4 regions of the Streptomyces sp. NPDC049577 genome follow, and region 4 is predicted to be linked to each of the others. Evidence: riboswitches for the same ligand, from Rfam matches in the RefSeq annotation. Region 4 holds a riboswitch; each other region holds the start of a gene.
What was found. Region 4 has a riboswitch for cobalamin ahead of AB0K09_RS16465 (HoxN/HupN/NixA family nickel/cobalt transporter). Riboswitches for the same ligand answer to the same signal wherever they lie in the genome.
Positions count from the first base shown of each region.

Region 1: linked by a shared signal. The riboswitch ahead of AB0K09_RS26650 (cobalamin biosynthesis protein) and the one ahead of AB0K09_RS16465 (HoxN/HupN/NixA family nickel/cobalt transporter) in region 4 are both predicted to bind cobalamin.
Region 2: linked by a shared signal. The riboswitch ahead of metE (5-methyltetrahydropteroyltriglutamate--homocysteine S-methyltransferase) and the one ahead of AB0K09_RS16465 (HoxN/HupN/NixA family nickel/cobalt transporter) in region 4 are both predicted to bind cobalamin.
Region 3: linked by a shared signal. The riboswitch ahead of AB0K09_RS02905 (ribonucleoside-diphosphate reductase subunit alpha) and the one ahead of AB0K09_RS16465 (HoxN/HupN/NixA family nickel/cobalt transporter) in region 4 are both predicted to bind cobalamin.

Region 1 covers NZ_JBFAPH010000313.1:1,706-5,890, reverse strand. The annotation lists gene AB0K09_RS26655 (cobyric acid synthase) at 1-834, opposite strand, end outside; gene AB0K09_RS26650 (cobalamin biosynthesis protein) at 864-1,859, opposite strand; cobalamin riboswitch at 1,914-2,045, opposite strand; gene AB0K09_RS26645 (hypothetical protein) at 2,201-2,416, opposite strand; gene AB0K09_RS26640 (inorganic phosphate transporter) at 2,426-3,631, opposite strand; gene AB0K09_RS26635 (class II aldolase/adducin family protein) at 3,744-4,185, shown strand, end outside.
Region 2 covers NZ_JBFAPH010000351.1:1,489-5,673, reverse strand. The annotation lists gene metE (5-methyltetrahydropteroyltriglutamate--homocysteine S-methyltransferase) at 69-2,393, opposite strand; cobalamin riboswitch at 2,566-2,711, opposite strand; gene AB0K09_RS27930 (3-hydroxybutyryl-CoA dehydrogenase) at 2,862-3,728, opposite strand; partial or broken gene AB0K09_RS27925 (isocitrate lyase) at 3,846-4,148, opposite strand.
Region 3 covers NZ_JBFAPH010000011.1:15,740-19,924, reverse strand. The annotation lists gene AB0K09_RS02905 (ribonucleoside-diphosphate reductase subunit alpha) at 1-1,979, opposite strand, end outside; cobalamin riboswitch at 2,133-2,268, opposite strand; gene mctP (monocarboxylate uptake permease MctP) at 2,438-4,069, opposite strand; gene AB0K09_RS02895 (DUF3311 domain-containing protein) at 4,066-4,185, opposite strand, start outside.
Region 4 covers NZ_JBFAPH010000128.1:6,849-11,033, reverse strand. The annotation lists gene AB0K09_RS16475 (YIP1 family protein) at 29-619, opposite strand; gene AB0K09_RS16470 (APC family permease) at 666-2,237, opposite strand; cobalamin riboswitch at 2,354-2,570, shown strand; gene AB0K09_RS16465 (HoxN/HupN/NixA family nickel/cobalt transporter) at 2,600-3,730, shown strand; gene uvrA (excinuclease ABC subunit UvrA) at 3,753-4,185, opposite strand, start outside.

The DNA of each region.
Region 1 (4,185 bases), on a different contig from region 4:
GTCCACGTCCGTGAAGTTGGACATCAGCGGCACCGCGCAGACGGCCACGCGCAGCACGTCGCCGCCGTACGGCGGCGCGACCACCGACTCGCGGACGGCGCCGCGCAGCGACACGCGCAGCCCGTCCTCCTCGTCGATGCCGAGCCCGTGCGCGAACGGCAGCACGCCCACCGTCGGACGGCCGGTCAGCTCGCGCAGCATGTCCAGGCCGGGCTCCAGCAGCGTGACATCGCCGCGGAACTTGTTGACGAGGTAACCCGCTACCAGCTCCTGGTCCTCGCGGGACAACAGCGCGGTCGTGCCGAAGAAGGAGGCGAAGACGCCGCCCCGGTCGATGTCGCCGACCACCACGACCGGCAGTCGCGCGGCCCGTGCGAGGCCCATGTTGACGATGTCGCTGCGCCGCAGATTGATCTCGGCCGGGCTGCCGGCGCCCTCGCAGATCACCGCGTCGTGCGTGCGCCGCAGCTCGGCCAGGCACTCGGTGACCGTGCCGAACAACTGCTCCTGCCGGCCCGCGTGGTAGCCACGGGCGCTGAGCTCGCCGACCGGCTTGCCCATCAGCACGACCTGGCTGCTGCGGTCGCCGCCGGGCTTGAGCAGCACCGGGTTCATCAGCGCCGTCGGCTCCACGCCGGCCGCCGCGGCCTGCATGGCCTGCGCCCGGCCTATCTCCGCGCCCTCGCGCGTGACATAGGAGTTGAGCGACATGTTCTGCGCCTTGAAGGGCGCCACCTTTACGCCCTTGCGGGCCAGCCAGCGGCAGATGCCCGCGGTCACCACGCTCTTGCCCGCGTCGGAGGTGGTCCCGGCCACCAGCAGGCCCCCGCCCAGCGGGCCGCCCGGCCCGCGCCCGTCCGTCGTCACCGGTTCCTCCTCGTGGACACCGTCGGTTGCGCCTTCGAGAGCCTGCCCAGCGCGCGGGTGCGGGAGACGGCGTACCGGCAGGCGACGGAGGCGCCCAGGGCCAGGACCGCGACCCGGCGCGAGAGCCGCACCGCGCGCTCGATGTCGCGCACCTCGACCGGGCGGTTCTCCTCGCCCAGCACGGGCCGGTGCTCGACGCGGCCGGAGTAGGCGAGGGTGCCGCCGAGCCGCACGCCCAGGGCCCCGGCGAAGGCCGCCTCCACCGGGCCGGCGTTGGGGCTCGGGTGCCGGGAGGCGTCCCGCCGGGCGATCCGCCAGGCGCCGCGCCGGTCCGGGCCGGCGAGCACGGTGAGGGCGGCGGTCAGCCGCGCGCCGGGCCAGCCGACGGCGTCGTCGAGCCGGGCCGAGGCCCAGCCGAACCGCAGGTGGCGGGGCGACTTGTGACCCACCATCGCGTCGAGCGTGTTGACCGCGCGGAAGCCGACCAGCCCGGGCACCCCCGCGAGGGCGCCCCAGACCAGCGCGCCGACGACGGCGTCGGAGGTGTTCTCGGCCACGGACTCCACCACGGCGCGGGCGATCTGCTGGTGGTCCAGGGCCTGCGGGTCGCGCCCGCACAGGTGCGGCAGCCGCTCCCGGGCCACGTCCAGGTCCCCGGCGGCGAGCGCCCCGCCGACGGCCCGTGCCTCGCGGCCCAGCGAGGTGCCGCCCAGCACGGCCCAGACGGCGGCCGCGGTCAGCGCGGTCTCGGCCGTACGGGAGCCGCGTACGGCGCGGGTGAGCAGCGCGGCGGCGGCGGTGGCGCCGCCCGCGCAGAGCAGGGTGTGCAGGGTTCCGCGACCTCGGTGGTCGCGCCACAGCCGGTCCTCGACGGCCTGCGCGGCACGGCCGAACGCGGCGACCGGGTGACCGCGGCGGGGATCGCCGAGCACCAGGTCGCCGAGAAAGCCGAGCGCCGCGCCGGACGCGTAGACCGCGGTGCGGCCGGGCATGGCGATGTGTCCTCACTCAGGGTCCGCGCCCTGGATCGACGTGACCGGCGACCAGAGTCTCCTGGCTCCCGGATCCGCGTCGCCCCCGGCCTTCCAGCCGCCTTCGTACGGCCGTGGCCCTCATGACGGGGGTGCGCTCCCCGGTGACAGTGGCGGGACCGCGCCGGACTCGCACCGGCTTCCTCTGCTGTCGCCGTTTGGCGTTCGGCAGTCCACCACGAGCCGGAGCCAAGGTCAACTCTCCCCAGGGGCCCGGGAGCCCGGAACGCCGGACGGGCCGAGCGGATGTCCGCTCGGTCCGTCCGGCGCGCAGCGGCCGTGACGGCCGCGAAGAGGCGTGGTCAGCCCACGATCAGATAGATCCCGTACCCCACGGCCGCCGCGCACAGCGCGTAGCAGAGGTAGGCACCCGTGCGGGCCAGGGCCGCGCCGCTGCCCGCCTGCCCGGCGGGGCGGGACGTGCCGACGATGCCGAGGGTGAAGACACCCACCAGGGCGACGGTGACCAGGACGCTGACGCCGAAGACCTGGCCGAGGGCCATCCAGTTGATGTGCATGGTCGCTTCCTAGGCTGCGGTCTCGGACGTGGCCAGCGGGCCCGCCGGCGGCGGGGCGACGGCCTTGAGGGCGGCGGTGACGACACCGGCCGGCTCCGCGGCGGGGGCGGCGGGGGCGTCGGTGACGTTGTCGTGCGTGACCGGCTTGCGGCGCGAGGCCGCCCAGATCGCGCCGCTCGCGGCGAGGGCGAGGACGGCCACCGCGGCGACGCCCCAGTCGCCCTGGTCGGCGAGGAGGGCGGCCGCGCCGGCGACGAGACCGGCGGCCGGGAGGGTCAGGCCCCAGGCGAGGACCATGCGGCCGGCCGTGGACCAGCGCACCACGCCGCCCTTGCGGCCGAGGCCGGCGCCCATGACCGAGCCGGAGCAGACCTGGGTGGTGGAGAGCGCGAAGCCGATGTGCGAGGAGGCGAGGATCACCGTGGCGGCACCGGTCTGGGCGGCGAAGCCCTGCGCCGGGCGGATGTCGGTGAGGCCCTTGCCGAGCGTCTGGATGATGCGCCAGCCGCCCAGGTACGTGCCGAGCGCGATGGCCAGGCCGGCCGAGACGACGACCCACAGCGGCGGGTCGGAGTGCGGGGCGATGACGCCACCGGTGACCAGCGCGAGGGTGATGACGCCCATCGTCTTCTGCGCGTCGTTGGTGCCGTGCGCGAGGGAGACCAGGGCGGCCGAGGCGATCTGGCCGGCGCGGTAGCCCTTCGCGGTGTCCTGCTCGTCGCGGCCGCGGGAGAGGCGGTAGGTGAGCCGGGTCGCGGCCGTGGAGGCGATGCCGGCCACGATCGGGGCGCACACCGCCGGGATGAGGACCTTCATGACGATCGCGTCACCGTGCACGCCGTGCGTACCCACCGAAACCAGGGTGGCGCCGATCAGACCGCCGAAGAGGGCGTGCGAGGAGCTGGAGGGCAGGCCCGCCAGCCACGTCAGCAGGTTCCAGACGATCGCCCCGACCAGTCCGGCGAAGATGATCTCGGGTCTGACCCCGGCCTTCTCGTCGATGATGCCGCCGGAGATCGTCTTGGCGACCTCCACGGACAGGAACGCGCCGACGAGGTTGAGTGCCGCCGACATCGCGACGGCGGTCTTCGGCTTGAGAGCGCCGGTGGAGATGGTGGTGGCCATGGCGTTGGCCGTGTCGTGGAAGCCGTTCGTAAAGTCGAACACCAAGGCCGTGACGATCACGATCCCGATGAGAAGCGTGATGTGTTCCATTCACCCAGGCAATCAGTTCGGTGGTCAGTACGCGGCGACCGTAGGGACTCCGGGTGAACGGAAGGTGAACTGGGTCGGGCGGCGCCATGACACCCACCGGAGGCGGACAACGATGACGGATCTGGCCGAGCGCGACGAGATACGCCGGGCATGGGCAAAAGTCGTGGCCACGGCCCGGCGCACCACGGCCGAGGGCCTGGTGGTGGGCACCTCCGGGAACGTCTCCGCCCGGATCGGGGACGTGGTCCTCGTCACACCCACCGGCGTGCCCTACGACCGGCTCGGGCCCGGGGACGCCGTCGGCGTCGGCCTCGACGGCCGCCGGCTGTTCGGCGCACTGCTCCCCACCAGCGAGTTGCCCATGCACCTCGCCGTCTACCGGGCCACCGACGCAGCCGCGATCGTGCACACCCACGCCGTGCACGCCACGGCCGTCTCCACCCTGGTCACCGAGATGCCGCTGATCCACTACATGGCCGCCGCCCTCGGCGGCCCGGTCCGCGTCGCCCCGTACGCCCTCTACGGCACCGACGAGCTCGCCCGGCACATCCTCA
Region 2 (4,185 bases), on a different contig from region 4:
CGCCGGGGGTGCCGCGGTGACGGGGTGAGGCCCGGGCCGGCGCTACCGCACTGGTCCGGGCCGTGGTGTCAGGAGGCCGTGCCGCCCAGTTCCTCGCGGACCTCGCGGGCCGCCGCCACCAGGTTCTCCAGGGAGGCGCGGACCTCGGGCCGGCCGCGGGTCTTCAGGCCGCAGTCGGGGTTGACCCACAGGCGGTCGGCGGGGATCGCGGACAGGGCCTTCCGCAGCAGGTCCGCCACCTCGCCGATGCCGGGGACGCGCGGCGAGTGGATGTCGTAGACGCCGGGGCCGGCCTCGCGCGGGTAGCCCGCCGTGGCCAGCTCCCCGGCGACCTGCATGTGCGAGCGGGCCGCCTCCAGGCTGATGACGTCCGCGTCGAGGTCGTCGATGGCCGCCAGGACGTCGCCGAACTCGGCGTAGCACATGTGGGTGTGGATCTGGGTGTCCGGCCGGACGCCGCTCGTGGCGAGACGGAAGGACTCGGTGGCCCAGGCGAGGTACGCCGCGTGGTCGGCGGCGCGCAGCGGGAGGGTCTCGCGGAGGGCGGGCTCGTCCACCTGGATCACCGGTGTCCCGGCGGCCTCCAGGTCGTTCACCTCGTCGCGCAGGGCCAGGGCGACCTGCCGGGCCGTGTCGGCGAGGGGCTGGTCGTCGCGGACGAAGGACCAGGCGAGCATGGTGACCGGGCCGGTGAGCATGCCCTTGACCGGGCGCTCGGTGAGCGACTGCGCGTAGCGGGTCCAGCGGACCGTCATGGGCTCGGAGCGGGAGATGTCGCCGGCGAGGACCGGCGGGCGGACGTAGCGGGTGCCGTACGACTGGACCCAGCCGTGCTGGGTGGCCAGGTAGCCGGTGAGCTGCTCGGCGAAGTACTGGACCATGTCGTTGCGCTCGGGCTCGCCGTGCACGAGGACGTCGAGGCCGGTCTTCTCCTGGAAGGAGACGACCTCGCGGATCTCGGCCTCGATCCGCTCCTCGTAGGCCGCGGTGCCGATGCGTCCGGCGCGCAGGTCGGCGCGGGCCGTGCGCAGCTCGGTGGTCTGCGGGAAGGAGCCGATCGTGGTGGTCGGCAGCGGCGGGAGCCGCAGGTGGGCGCGCTGGGCGGCCGCGCGCTCGGGGTAGGGCTGGGACCGGTGCGCGTCGGCGGCGATGACGGCGGCGGCGCGGGCGCGCACCGCCGGGTCCCGGGTGATCGCCGAGCCGGCGCGCGAGGCGCGGTCGGCGCGGTTGGCGGCGAGTTCGGCGGCGATGGCGTCGGTGCCGTGCGCGAGTCCCCTGGCGAGGGTGACGACCTCCCGGGCCTTCTGGCGGGCGAAGGAGAGCCAGCGGAGGATCTGTCCGTCGATGTCGCGCTCGGCCGTGGCGTCCAGGGGGACGTGCAGCAGGGAGCAGGAGGGGGCGACGTCGACCCGGTCGGCGAGGCCGAGGAGGGTGCCGAGGGTGGACAGGGACCTCTCGAGGTCGTCGATCCATACGTTGCGGCCGTCGACCACGCCGGCGACCAGGCGTTTGCCGGGCAGGCCGCCGACGGCCGCGAGGTCGTCGAGGTTGGCGGCGGCGGACCGGGTGAAGTCGAGGGCGAGGCCGTCGACGGGGGCCTTGGCCAGGACCGGCAGGGCCTCGCCGAGGCGGTCGAAGTAGGAGGCGACGAGCAGCTTGGGGCGGTCGGTGAGGGTGCCCAGCTCGCGGTAGGCGCGGCCGGCGGCGTTCAGCTCGGCCGGGGTGCGGTCCTGGACCAGGGCGGGCTCGTCGAGTTGGACCCATTCGGCCCCGGCGGCCCGCAGGTCCGCGAGGACCTCGGCGTAGACGGGCAGCAGCCGGTCGAGGAGGGTGAGCGGTTCGAAGCCGGCGGCGACGCCGGGCGCGGGCTTGGCCAGCAGCAGGTAGGTGACCGGTCCGACGAGGACCGGTCGGGCGGTGAGGCCGAGGGCGAGGGCCTCTCCCAGTTCCGTGACCTGGTTGGCGGAGTCGGCGGTGAAGACGGTGTCGGGGCCGAGCTCGGGGACCAGGTAGTGGTAGTTGGTGTCGAACCACTTGGTCATCTCCAGTGGTGCCACGTCCTGAGTGCCGCGGGCCATGGCGAAGTACCCGTCCAGGGGGTCCGCCGCGACGGCGGCGCGGTGGCGGGCGGGGATCGCGCCGACCATGACGCTGGTGTCCAGGACGTGGTCGTAGTACGAGAAGTCGCCGGTCGGCACCTCGTGGACGCTGGCGTCGGCGAGCTGCCGCCAGTTGGCGGCGCGCAGTTCGGCGGCCGTCTCCCGGAGGGCACCGGCGGTGACGCGGCCCTTCCAGTAGCCCTCGATCGCCTTCTTCAGTTCACGGCCCTGGCCCTGCCGGGGGTAGCCGTGAACGGTGGCGCGTGCTGCCGCGGCTGCGGACTTGCTGGTCACGGAACTCTCCTTCGCGAGTTTCTGTTCAGCACCTCGGAAACCCGGCGAGGACGCGAAGGGTGACGGATCCGGCGGGTCGCCGCCGTTGCGCGGGCCCGTTGGATGTGTACGCCGACCCGCCCTCGAGGTCACCGGGATCTCCGCGCGCGAACGCTCGCGCGCGGGCAGCGGCAGGTCTTCGGACTCGCGGGCGCGTCTGCCGGGGCAGACACCTACTGGCCGTCGCTTCCCGGACCCGCCCGGGCCCAGTGCGTATGACGGCGGTCGTTCCCGCTCACCGCTGCGGGGCAGTCCCGGATTCCCACCGGGTTCCCTCTTGCGACGCGCCTGCCTGGCGAGCAGGGCGAACCGGCTGCACTGGCCACCCTAGAGGGAGGGTCGCCGGCCGGGACAGGGTTGTTCACATACCGGTCACACATCACGCCGCGCCCTCCGGTGCGGCCCCGGCCGTCGCCGGGAACTTCTTCGTCACCGGCCGTAGGTGTGGAACCCCCGGCCCGTCTTGCGGCCGAGCAGCCCCGCCTCCACCATGCGCAGCAGCAGCGGGGGCGGGGCGTAGAGCGGTTCCTTGAACTCCTCGTAGAGGGATTCCGCGATGGAGGCGACGGTGTCCAGGCCGATCAGGTCGGCGAGCCGGAGCGGGCCCATCGGATGAGCGCAGCCGAGCTCCATGCCGGTGTCGAGGTCGGTCGCGGTGGCGAAGCCGGACTCGGCCATGCGGATCGCGGAGAGCAGATAGGGGATCAGGAGGGCGTTGACGACGAAGCCGGCGCGGTCCCGGGACCGTACGACCGTCTTGCCCAGGGTGCGGGTGGCGAAGGTCTCGACGGCGTCCGCGGTCGCGGCCGTGGTGTGCAGGGAGGAGACGACCTCGACCAGGGGCAGGACGGGCACGGGGTTGAAGAAGTGCAGTCCGACCACGCGGTCGGCACGGCGTGTCGCCATGCCGAGGCGCATCACGGGGATCGAGGAGGTGTTGGTGGCGAGGATCGCCTCCGGATCCTCAACGATCTTGTCGACGGCGGCGAAGACCTCGGTCTTCACCTCGGCGTTCTCGCTGACGGCCTCGATGACGAGGTGGCGGTCGGCGAGGTCGTCGAGGCTGCCGGAGAAGGCGAGCCGGGCGAGGGCGTCCTGGGCGCTCGCCCCGTCCAGCTTGCCCTTGGTGACGGCGCGTTCGAGGGAGGCGGTCACGCGGTCCCGTGCGGCGCGGGCGGCGGTGGCGTCGGCCTCGCAGACGACGGTGTCGAGCCCGGCGCGGGCGCAGACCTCGGCGATGCCGGCGCCCATCTGCCCGCCGCCGACGATCCCGATACGGGTGAGGGTGGTGTTCACGACTGTGCCTCCGGAGGCCGGACGAGGGGGTGGGCGTAGGCGTCGATGGTGGATCTCCGTGGCCGGTGGGAGCGCTCAGTGGAACTGCTCCTCCTCGGTGGAGCCGGTCAGTGCCGTGGCGTCGGCGGCGACCTGCCGGCCGGAGAGGTAGACGGCCTGCAGTCCGGCCTTGACCATCTGCACGGCCTGTCCGCCGGTGAGCGCGCCGAGGGCGTGCACGTAGTCGCGCTCGTGCAGTTGCCGCCACAGGCGCTCGGCCCCGCGGCGGGCCAGGGTGTGCTCCTCGCGGACGCTGCCGGACAGCCGGATGACGTCCTCGGCGCCGTAGGTCCGCTCGATGCCCTTCCAGCGGGGGTCGGTCGCCCAACGCCGGGTGAGGTCGTCCACGGTGGTCGGGGCGTCCGTCGCTGCCTGTGCCATGGCTGCCTCCAGGGATGGGTGCCAAGTGTGCGAAGAC
Region 3 (4,185 bases), on a different contig from region 4:
AGCTTCTTCAGGTCCTCCACCAGGTAGGTGTTGACCTGGAGGAACTCACCGGAGAGCGTCTCGCGCTTGAAGAGGTTGGAGACCTGCGGCTCGATGCACTCGTACACGCCGGCGATCGAGGCGATGGTCGCGGTGGGCGCGATGGCGAGCAGCAGCGAGTTGCGCATGCCGACCGACGCGATGCGGCCGCGCAGGGCCTCCCAGCGGTCCGCCCAGGCCGGGACGGCGTTCGGGTAGTGGTCCGGGTGCAGCACGCCGCGCGCGGTGCGGGTCGCGGACCAGGCCGGGTGCGGGCCGTGCCGCTCGGCGAGGTCGGCGGACGCCTCGTAGGCCGCGAGCATGATGCGCTCGGAGATCTTGGTGGACAGCTCCTTCGCCTCGGCGGAGTCGAAGGGCAGGCGCAGCCGGAAGAAGACGTCCTGCAGACCCATCAGGCCCAGGCCCACCGGGCGCCAGCGGCTGTTGGAGTTGCCGGCCTGCTCGGTCGGGTAGAAGTTGATGTCCACGACGCGGTCGAGGAAGGTGACGGCCGTGCGGACCGTGCGGTCGAGCTTCTCCCAGTCCATCTCGCCGTCGGTGCCGAGGTGGGCCGCGAGGTTGACCGAGCCGAGGTTGCAGACCGCGGTCTCGCCGTCGTCGGTGACCTCCAGGATCTCCGTGCAGAGGTTGGAGGAGTGGACGACCTTGCCCTTCTCGGCCGTCTGGTTGGCGGTGCGGTTGGCGGCGTCCTTGAACGTCATCCAGCCGTTGCCGGTCTGCGCGAGGGTGCGCATCATGCGGGCGTAGAGCACGCGGGCCGGGATCTGCTTGACGGCCTTGCCCTCGGCCTCGTAGCGGCGGTAGGCGGCGTCGAACTCGTCGCCGTACAGGTCGACCAGGTCCGGCGTGTCGGCGGGGGAGAACAGCGACCAGTCGGCATCGGCCTCGACGCGGCGCATGAACTCGTCCGGGATCCAGTGGGCGATGTTCAGGTTGTGGGTGCGGCGGGCCTCCTCACCGGTGTTGTCGCGGAGCTCCAGGAACTCCTCGATGTCGGCGTGCCAGGTCTCCAGGTAGACGCAGGCGGCGCCCTTGCGGCGGCCGCCCTGGTTCACCGCGGCGACGGAGGCGTCGAGGGTGCGCAGGAACGGCACGATGCCGTTGGAGTGACCGTTGGTCCCCCGGATGAGGGAGCCGCGCGAACGGATGCGCGAGTAGGAGAGGCCGATGCCGCCCGCGTGCTTGGAGAGCCGCGCGACCTGGTGGTAGCGCTCGTAGATCGAGTCCAGCTCGTCCAGCGGCGAGTCCAGCAGATAGCAGGAGGACATCTGCGGGTGGCGGGTGCCGGAGTTGAAGAGAGTGGGGGAGGAGGGCAGGTAGGAGAGCGTGCTGGTGAGCCGGTAGAGCTCGGCGACGTCCTCCAGGGCCCGCTCCGAGTGGTCCTCGGCCAGACCGCAGGCGACGCGCAGCAGGAAGTGCTGCGGGGTCTCGACGACCTGCCGGGTGATGGGGTGGCGCAGCAGGTAGCGGCTGTGCAGGGTGCGCAGGCCGAAGTAGCCGAAGCGGTCGTCGGCGCCGTCGGCGAGGGCGGCGTCGACCAGGGCGTCCAGGCGCTCGGCGTGCTGGCGCACGAAGGCGGCGGTGTCGTCCGCGATCAGGCCCTCGCGGTGGCCGACGGCGACCGAGGCGGAGAAGGAGGTCGCGCCCTGTCCGGCGGCCTCCTCCGCGATGGCGCGGGTGAGCAGCCGGGCGGCGAGCTTGGAGTACTCGGGCTCCTCGGCGATCAGACCGGCCGCGGCCTCCGTGGCGAGGGAGCGCAGCTCGGCCTCGTCCGAGCCGGGGTGACGGCCCCGCAGCGCGGCGGCGGCGACCTTGCCCGGGTCGGTGGCGGGCAGATCTGCGGTGAGATCGGTCAGGGTGCGCAGCAGCGCGGTCCCGGGACCGCCGGCGTCCGTGGTGGTGACGGAACCTGAAACCGGATCTGCGGGCGCGATGGTCACGTGTGGCTCTCCCTCGCTCGGCTGGGGGCCTGGGCGGGAGGTGCTCGACGGATCGCTCGCCGGCATGCCACGTGCACGAGGGCATGCCGCACAGCGCCCATCGGCCCAACCGCGAGGCCCGGACGTCTTCCAACACCCGTGCCGAGCGGGCTCGGTCGTGGGTGTGCTGCCGGCAGGTCCTCGGACTGGTGGTGCGTATATGGGCACACATACACCGTTGCGGGACAGTTCCGGATTTCCACCGGATTCCCCTGCGGCGACAGCGAGGACGAGCATACATCTAGTGCCGGGCTCCGTACGCGCCCCCACATGTTGTGTCGCCCCGTCATGAGGTGGTCGCGGAATGTGCTAACGGGCAAGCGGAGGAGGCATGCGAGAGGGGGCCGCCACGCCCCGTCGTGCGGGTCGTGACGGCCCCCTGGAGGGCCGGGGCGAGGGGGCCCGGCGGGCCCCCGCTCCTAGTGCCCGCCGGGCGCTCCAGCCGTCGCCGGGGGCAGCTCCGCGCTCACCCCGGGATCGCCGGCATCGGCCGTGTAGTCCGAGGCGCGCGTCTGGTCCACCCCGTCCGGCGCCTTGACCGCGCGCAGCACGAACGTCGCCACGATGACGACGATCACATTGAGGACGAAGGCCGTCAGCCCGATGTACCCCTTCTCCCCGATGAGCGGGATCAGGTTGGTGTTCCCGAAATGCGGCTGGGTCGCGCTCGGCGTCTCGTACGCCTTCCACGTCCCGTACGCCATGCCCGCCGCCCAGCCGGCGAGCAGCGCCCAGCGGTGGGCCCAGCGGGTGAAGAGGCCGCCGACGAGCGCCGGCACCGTCTGGAGGATCCAGATGCCGCCGAGCAGCTGGAAGTTGATCGCCACCGTCTTGTCCATCGTGAGGACGAAGGCGAGCGCGCCCACCTTGACCAGCAGCGAGGCGAGCTTGGAGACCTTCGCCTCGTGCTCCGGCGACGCGTCCGGCCGGATGAACTCCTTGTAGATGTTGCGCGTGAAGAGATTTGCGGCGGCTATCGACATGATGGCCGCCGGCACGAGCGCCCCGATGCCGATCGCGGCGAACGCCACGCCCGTGAACCAGTCCGGGAACATGTTCTCGAAGAGCTGCGGGATCGCCAGCTGGCCGTTCTTGACCTTGATCCCGGCGGCGATGGCCATGAAGCCGAGCATCGCCAGCAGGCCCAGCATCAGCGAGTACAGCGGCAGGATCGTGGTGTTGCGGCGGATGACGTTGCGGCTGCGGCTGGAGAGCACGGCCGTGACCGAGTGTGGATAGAGGAACAGCGCCATCGCCGAGCCGAGCGCGAGCGTCGCGTACGACCACTGCGCCTGCCCCCCGGTGATCAGCGAACCGCTCGGCTTCCCGGTCTTGGGGTTTGTGGTCGCGAACGCCTCGCCCGCCTTCGCGAAGATATGGTCGAAGCCGCCCAGGCGGATCGGGATGTAGACGATCGCCACGCCGATGACGATGTAGATCAACGCGTCCTTGACGAAGGCGATCAGCGCCGGCGCGCGCAGCCCGGAGGAGTAGGTGTAGGCCGCGAGCACACCGAAGGCGATCAGCAGCGGCAGGTCCTTGACGAACCAGTTGGTGTTCTCGCCGCCGCCCACGCCCATGACGTCCAGAACGGCCTGTATTCCGACGAGTTGGAGGGCGATGTACGGCATCGTCGCGAGGATCCCGGTGAGCGCGAGCGCCAGCGAGAGCCCCCGGGACCCGAAGCGGCCGCGCACGAAGTCCGAGGACGTCACGTATCCGTGCTTGTGCGCCACCGACCACAGGCGCGGCAGGAAGGTGAAGACGAGCGGGTAGCACAGGATCGTGTACGGCACCGCGAAGAAGCCCGCGGCCCCGCCCGCGTAGATCGCCGCGGGGACGGCGACGAAGGTGTACGCCGTGTAGAGGTCGCCGCCGAGCAGGAACCAGGTGATCCAGGTGCCGAAGGAGCGGCCGCCGAGCCCCCACTCGTCGAGGTTGTCGGCGTTCTCGGCACGCCGCCAGCGCGAGGCCAGGAAGCCCATGACCGTCACGACCAGGAAGAAGATGATGAAGACGGCGAGTGCCACGCCGTTCACGCCGTCCTTCACCGCTGCTCACCGCCCCGGCGGGCGCGGGTCGTCCGCTCGTGCCGGCGCACGATGGCGTAGGCGACGACCGTGAGGGCCGTGGAGAGCACCACCCACAGCATCTGGTACCAGTAGAA
Region 4 (4,185 bases):
CCGGGGCCGCTGCCGTTCGGGCCGGCCGTCAGCCGCTGCCGGGCGGGAACTTCAGCAGGGCCACGGCCGCCAGCATCTGTACGCTCACCGCCGCCACCGCCTTGCGGGTCGGCAGATGGTGCTGGCCGCGGATCAGCAGGACGGCCAGCGCGCAGCCGAAGGCCGCCGTCACGGAGGCCGCGGCCCGCACGGGCACCGAGTCCGAGGGCAGCCAGGCGTCGAGGGCCAGCCGGGGCAGGTCGGTCGCCCAGAAGACGAGGACGAACAGACCGGTGGTGGGCGCGAACCTGCCGTTGCCGCCCAGCCGGCGGGCGATGGCATGGGTGACGATCCCCAGCAGCAGGCTGGCCAGCAGCACCACCACGGCACCGATGGCCATCGCCCACAGGGCCAGCGCGGGGCTCACCTCCCACTGGCCCCAGAAGGAGTCCTTGCCCATCGTGCCCATCGCCCCGCACAGCAGGCTCAGGAACGTCGCCGCACCCCACACGCTCCGGTCCCGGGCCTCGTCGAGCACGTCGACGGGCCGGTACCAGAGCCCGAATATCAGGCGGTGCCAGAGCAGCCGGCGCGGCTTGGCGGAGGTGGGCTTCGAGGACGGGGCACTGGTCACGGGCATGGGTGCCGTTTTATCACCGTTCGGCAACTCCGCCGGTGTCGGGCCGTCAGGCGGGCGTCGGCTCGCGGTCGTTCGGGCCGTTCTCCGCGCCGTCGTCCGGGCCGCTGTCCGGACCACCGCCCGGGCTTCGCCCGTGGGTGTCCCCGGCGGCGTCCGGCAGGTACTCCTCGCTGATCTCGCGCGGTCCGAACGGCCACACCTTCTCGTACGCCGCCCACGCGGCGAAGGCCGCGCAGCCGGCGGCGACCCAGGCCAGGGACCATTCGATGGGGTGCCGGCCGGGGGAATTGCGGTCCGCGTAGCCGTAGATGACCAGCCAGCCCACCAGCGCCACCAGGCTCGGCAGCGGATAGAGCCACATCCGGTACGGCCGCGGCAGCCCCGGCTGGCGGCGGCGCAGCACCGTCACGGCCACGATCTGGGCGAGCGCCTGCACCAGCACCATCACGGTGGTCAGCAGCTGGATCAGCGTCGCCAGATCCGTATGACGGCCGATCAGAAACCCCACGGCGCCGATGACGCCCATCGTCACCAGCGGCAGCACCGGGAAGCGGTGGCGCGGGTGCAGGGTGCCGAAGGGGCGGAAGAAGACCTTCTCCCGGGCGGCGTCGTAGGGCACGCGCGAACCGCCCAGCAGCCCGGTGTAGACGGAGGCGAAGGCGGTGACGAGGATCAGCACCGTGACGGCGTTCGCGGCGGCCTTGCCCCAGGTCCTCTCCAGCACCGCCGAGGCCACCGAGGTGGCGGCCGTGGAGCCCGGGTCGAGCATCTCCCGCCAGTCGACCACGCCCAGGGTGCCGATCTGGAGCAGCAGATAGATGACCATGATGCCGAGGATCGAGTAGACGATGGCGCGCGGCAGGGTGCGCCCGGGGTTCTTGATCTCCGCGCCCATGTAGGCGGCGGTGTAGTAACCGCCGTAGTCGTAGATGCCGATGGTCAGACCCGCGGCGAAGCCGATCCAGAAGTGATTGCCCGTCAGCTCGAAGGCGTGGGCGGGGTAGGTGAACGCGAGCGCGGTGCTGAAGTGCGTGAACGCGGCGACGATGACGAGCACGACAGAGGCGATCATCACGCACCACAGCACAGCGGTGATCCGCGCGATGTTCTCCACGCCGCGCCACAGCAGCGCCACGACCACCGCGATCAGCGCCAGCCCGGTCAGATCGCCCTGGCCCGGCGTCATGCCCGGCCAGAGGAAGCCGAGGTACTGGACGAAGCCGATCACGCCCGTCGCCATCGCCAGCGGGATGAACAGCATCGCCGTCCACACGAACAGGAAGGGCATCAGCTTGCCCGTGCGGTACTGGAACGCCTGCCGCAGATAGACGTAACTGCCGCCCGCGCCCGGCAGGGACGCGCCGAGCTCGGCCCAGACCAGACCGTCCGCCAGCGCCAGCACCGCGCCCGCGACGAAGCCGATGACGGCCTGCGGGCCCCCGAAGGCGGCAACCATCAGCGGGATCGTGACGAACGGCCCGATCCCGCACATCTGGCTCATGTTGATGGCGGTGGCCTGGAACAGCCCGATGCGCCGGGCGAAGGCCCCCGGCGGGGCCCCGGCCCCGCCCGGTGAGTCCTTGCCGGCCCGACGGGGCCCGTGCTCAGCGTCTGCCATGGCGGTCAGCCCTTTCTGCTCGTTCCCGCACACGTAGCACCGGCCCGCCCGCGCGTCCATCGCTCCGTGCATACGTGGTGATAACCACTTCTTCGTCAGGGGATGCGGCCGAAACGTTAAGGTGGCCCGGTCGTGGTGCTCGGGAAGACCGGTGACGGACCCTCGTGGTCCCATTCCGGAGCGGCCCTCGCCACTGTGATCGGGGAGTTTCCGTCCCACACCGCGCGTCCACGGGCGCGCGGAGCCACTGGCCGCAGCCGGCTGCCGGGAAGGCGGGGGCGGGCGCGAACGGACCCGTAAGCCAGGAGACCGGCCACGGCACCGAAGAAATGATCCACGAGGTGCTGGAGCGTTCACCCCTGATGTCCGTGAATACCGCCGTGTCCGACCGCGCGCCCGACGGCCCGCCGCCCGCCTTCCGCTGGCGCCGCCAGGACACCGTGCGCACCGCCGGCCTGCTGGCCGTCATCGCCGCCCTGCACGTCGTCGCCTTCGGCGTGCTCTTCCTGCTGGTCGTGCCCAACCACTACCGGGTCGACTCCAAGGTCTTCGGCGTCGGCCTCGGCGTCACCGCCTACACCCTCGGCATGCGGCACGCCTTCGACGCCGACCACATCGCCGCCATCGACAACACCACCCGCAAGCTGATGGCCGACGGCAAGCGCCCGGTCTCGGTCGGCTTCTGGTTCGCCCTCGGCCACTCCAGCGTGGTCGTCGTCATGGCCGCCCTGGTGGCCGGCGGCACCCATCTGGCCGGGGTGCTGATGAACGAGGAGTCCACCACCCACCAGACCCTCGGCGTGGTCGGCACCACCGTCTCCGGCGGCTTCCTCTACCTCATCGCCGCCCTCAACCTCGTCGCCCTCTCCGGCATCCTGCGCATCTTCCGCGCGATGCGCGAGGGACGCTACGACGAGGCCGAGCTGGAACGGCAGCTGGACTCCCGGGGCTTCATGAACCGCCTGCTCGGCCGGCTCACCCGCTCCGTCTCCCGCCCCGGCCAGATGTATCCGCTGGGCTTCCTCTTCGGGCTCGGCTTCGACACCGCCACCGAGGTCACGCTCATGGTGATGGCCGGCAGCGGCGCCGCGGCCGGCCTGCCCTGGTACGCGATCCTGTGCCTGCCGCTGCTCTTCGCGGCCGGCATGAGCCTGTTCGACACGCTCGACGGCACGTTCATGAACTTCGCCTACCAGTGGGCCTTCTCCAACCCGGTGCGCAAGGTCTACTACAACCTCACCATCACCGGGCTGTCGATCGCCGTCGCCTTCCTCATCGGCACCATCGAACTGGTCGGCGTCCTGCACGAGAAGCTCGGGCTGGACGACGGGGTCAGCGGCTGGATCGCCGGGCTGGACCTCGACAACGTCGGCTTCGTCATCGTCGGCCTCTTCGTGGCCGTCTGGGCCCTCGCCCTCGCCTACTGGCGCTTCGCCAAGGTCGAACAGCGCTGGGCGGCCCGCACGGCCGCCGCCCCGGCCTCCGACGGATGACCAACGGCCGCCGGGACGGACGTCAGGCGCCCAGCTCCTTCGCGAGGTAGCGCGCCGTCACGCTCCCGGCGGCCGCCGCCACCTGCTGCGGCGTGCCCGCCGCGACCACGCGCCCGCCCTCGTCGCCGCCCCCGGGGCCGAGGTCCACGACGTGGTCCGCGCCCGCGACCACGGCCATGTCGTGCTCGACGACCACCACCGAGTCGCCCGCCTCCACCAGCCCGTGCAGCTGCCGCAGCAGCACCTCGGTGTCGGCGGGGTGCAGCCCGGTCGTCGGCTCGTCGAGCACGTAGAGGGTGTGCCCGCGCCGGGTGCGCTGGAGCTCCGCGGCGAGCTTGACGCGCTGCGCCTCCCCGCCCGACAGCTCGGTGGCCGGCTGGCCCAGACGCAGATAGCCCAGACCGACCTCCCGCAGCATCGCCAGGCTCCGCCGGGCGGCCGGCACGTCCGCGAGG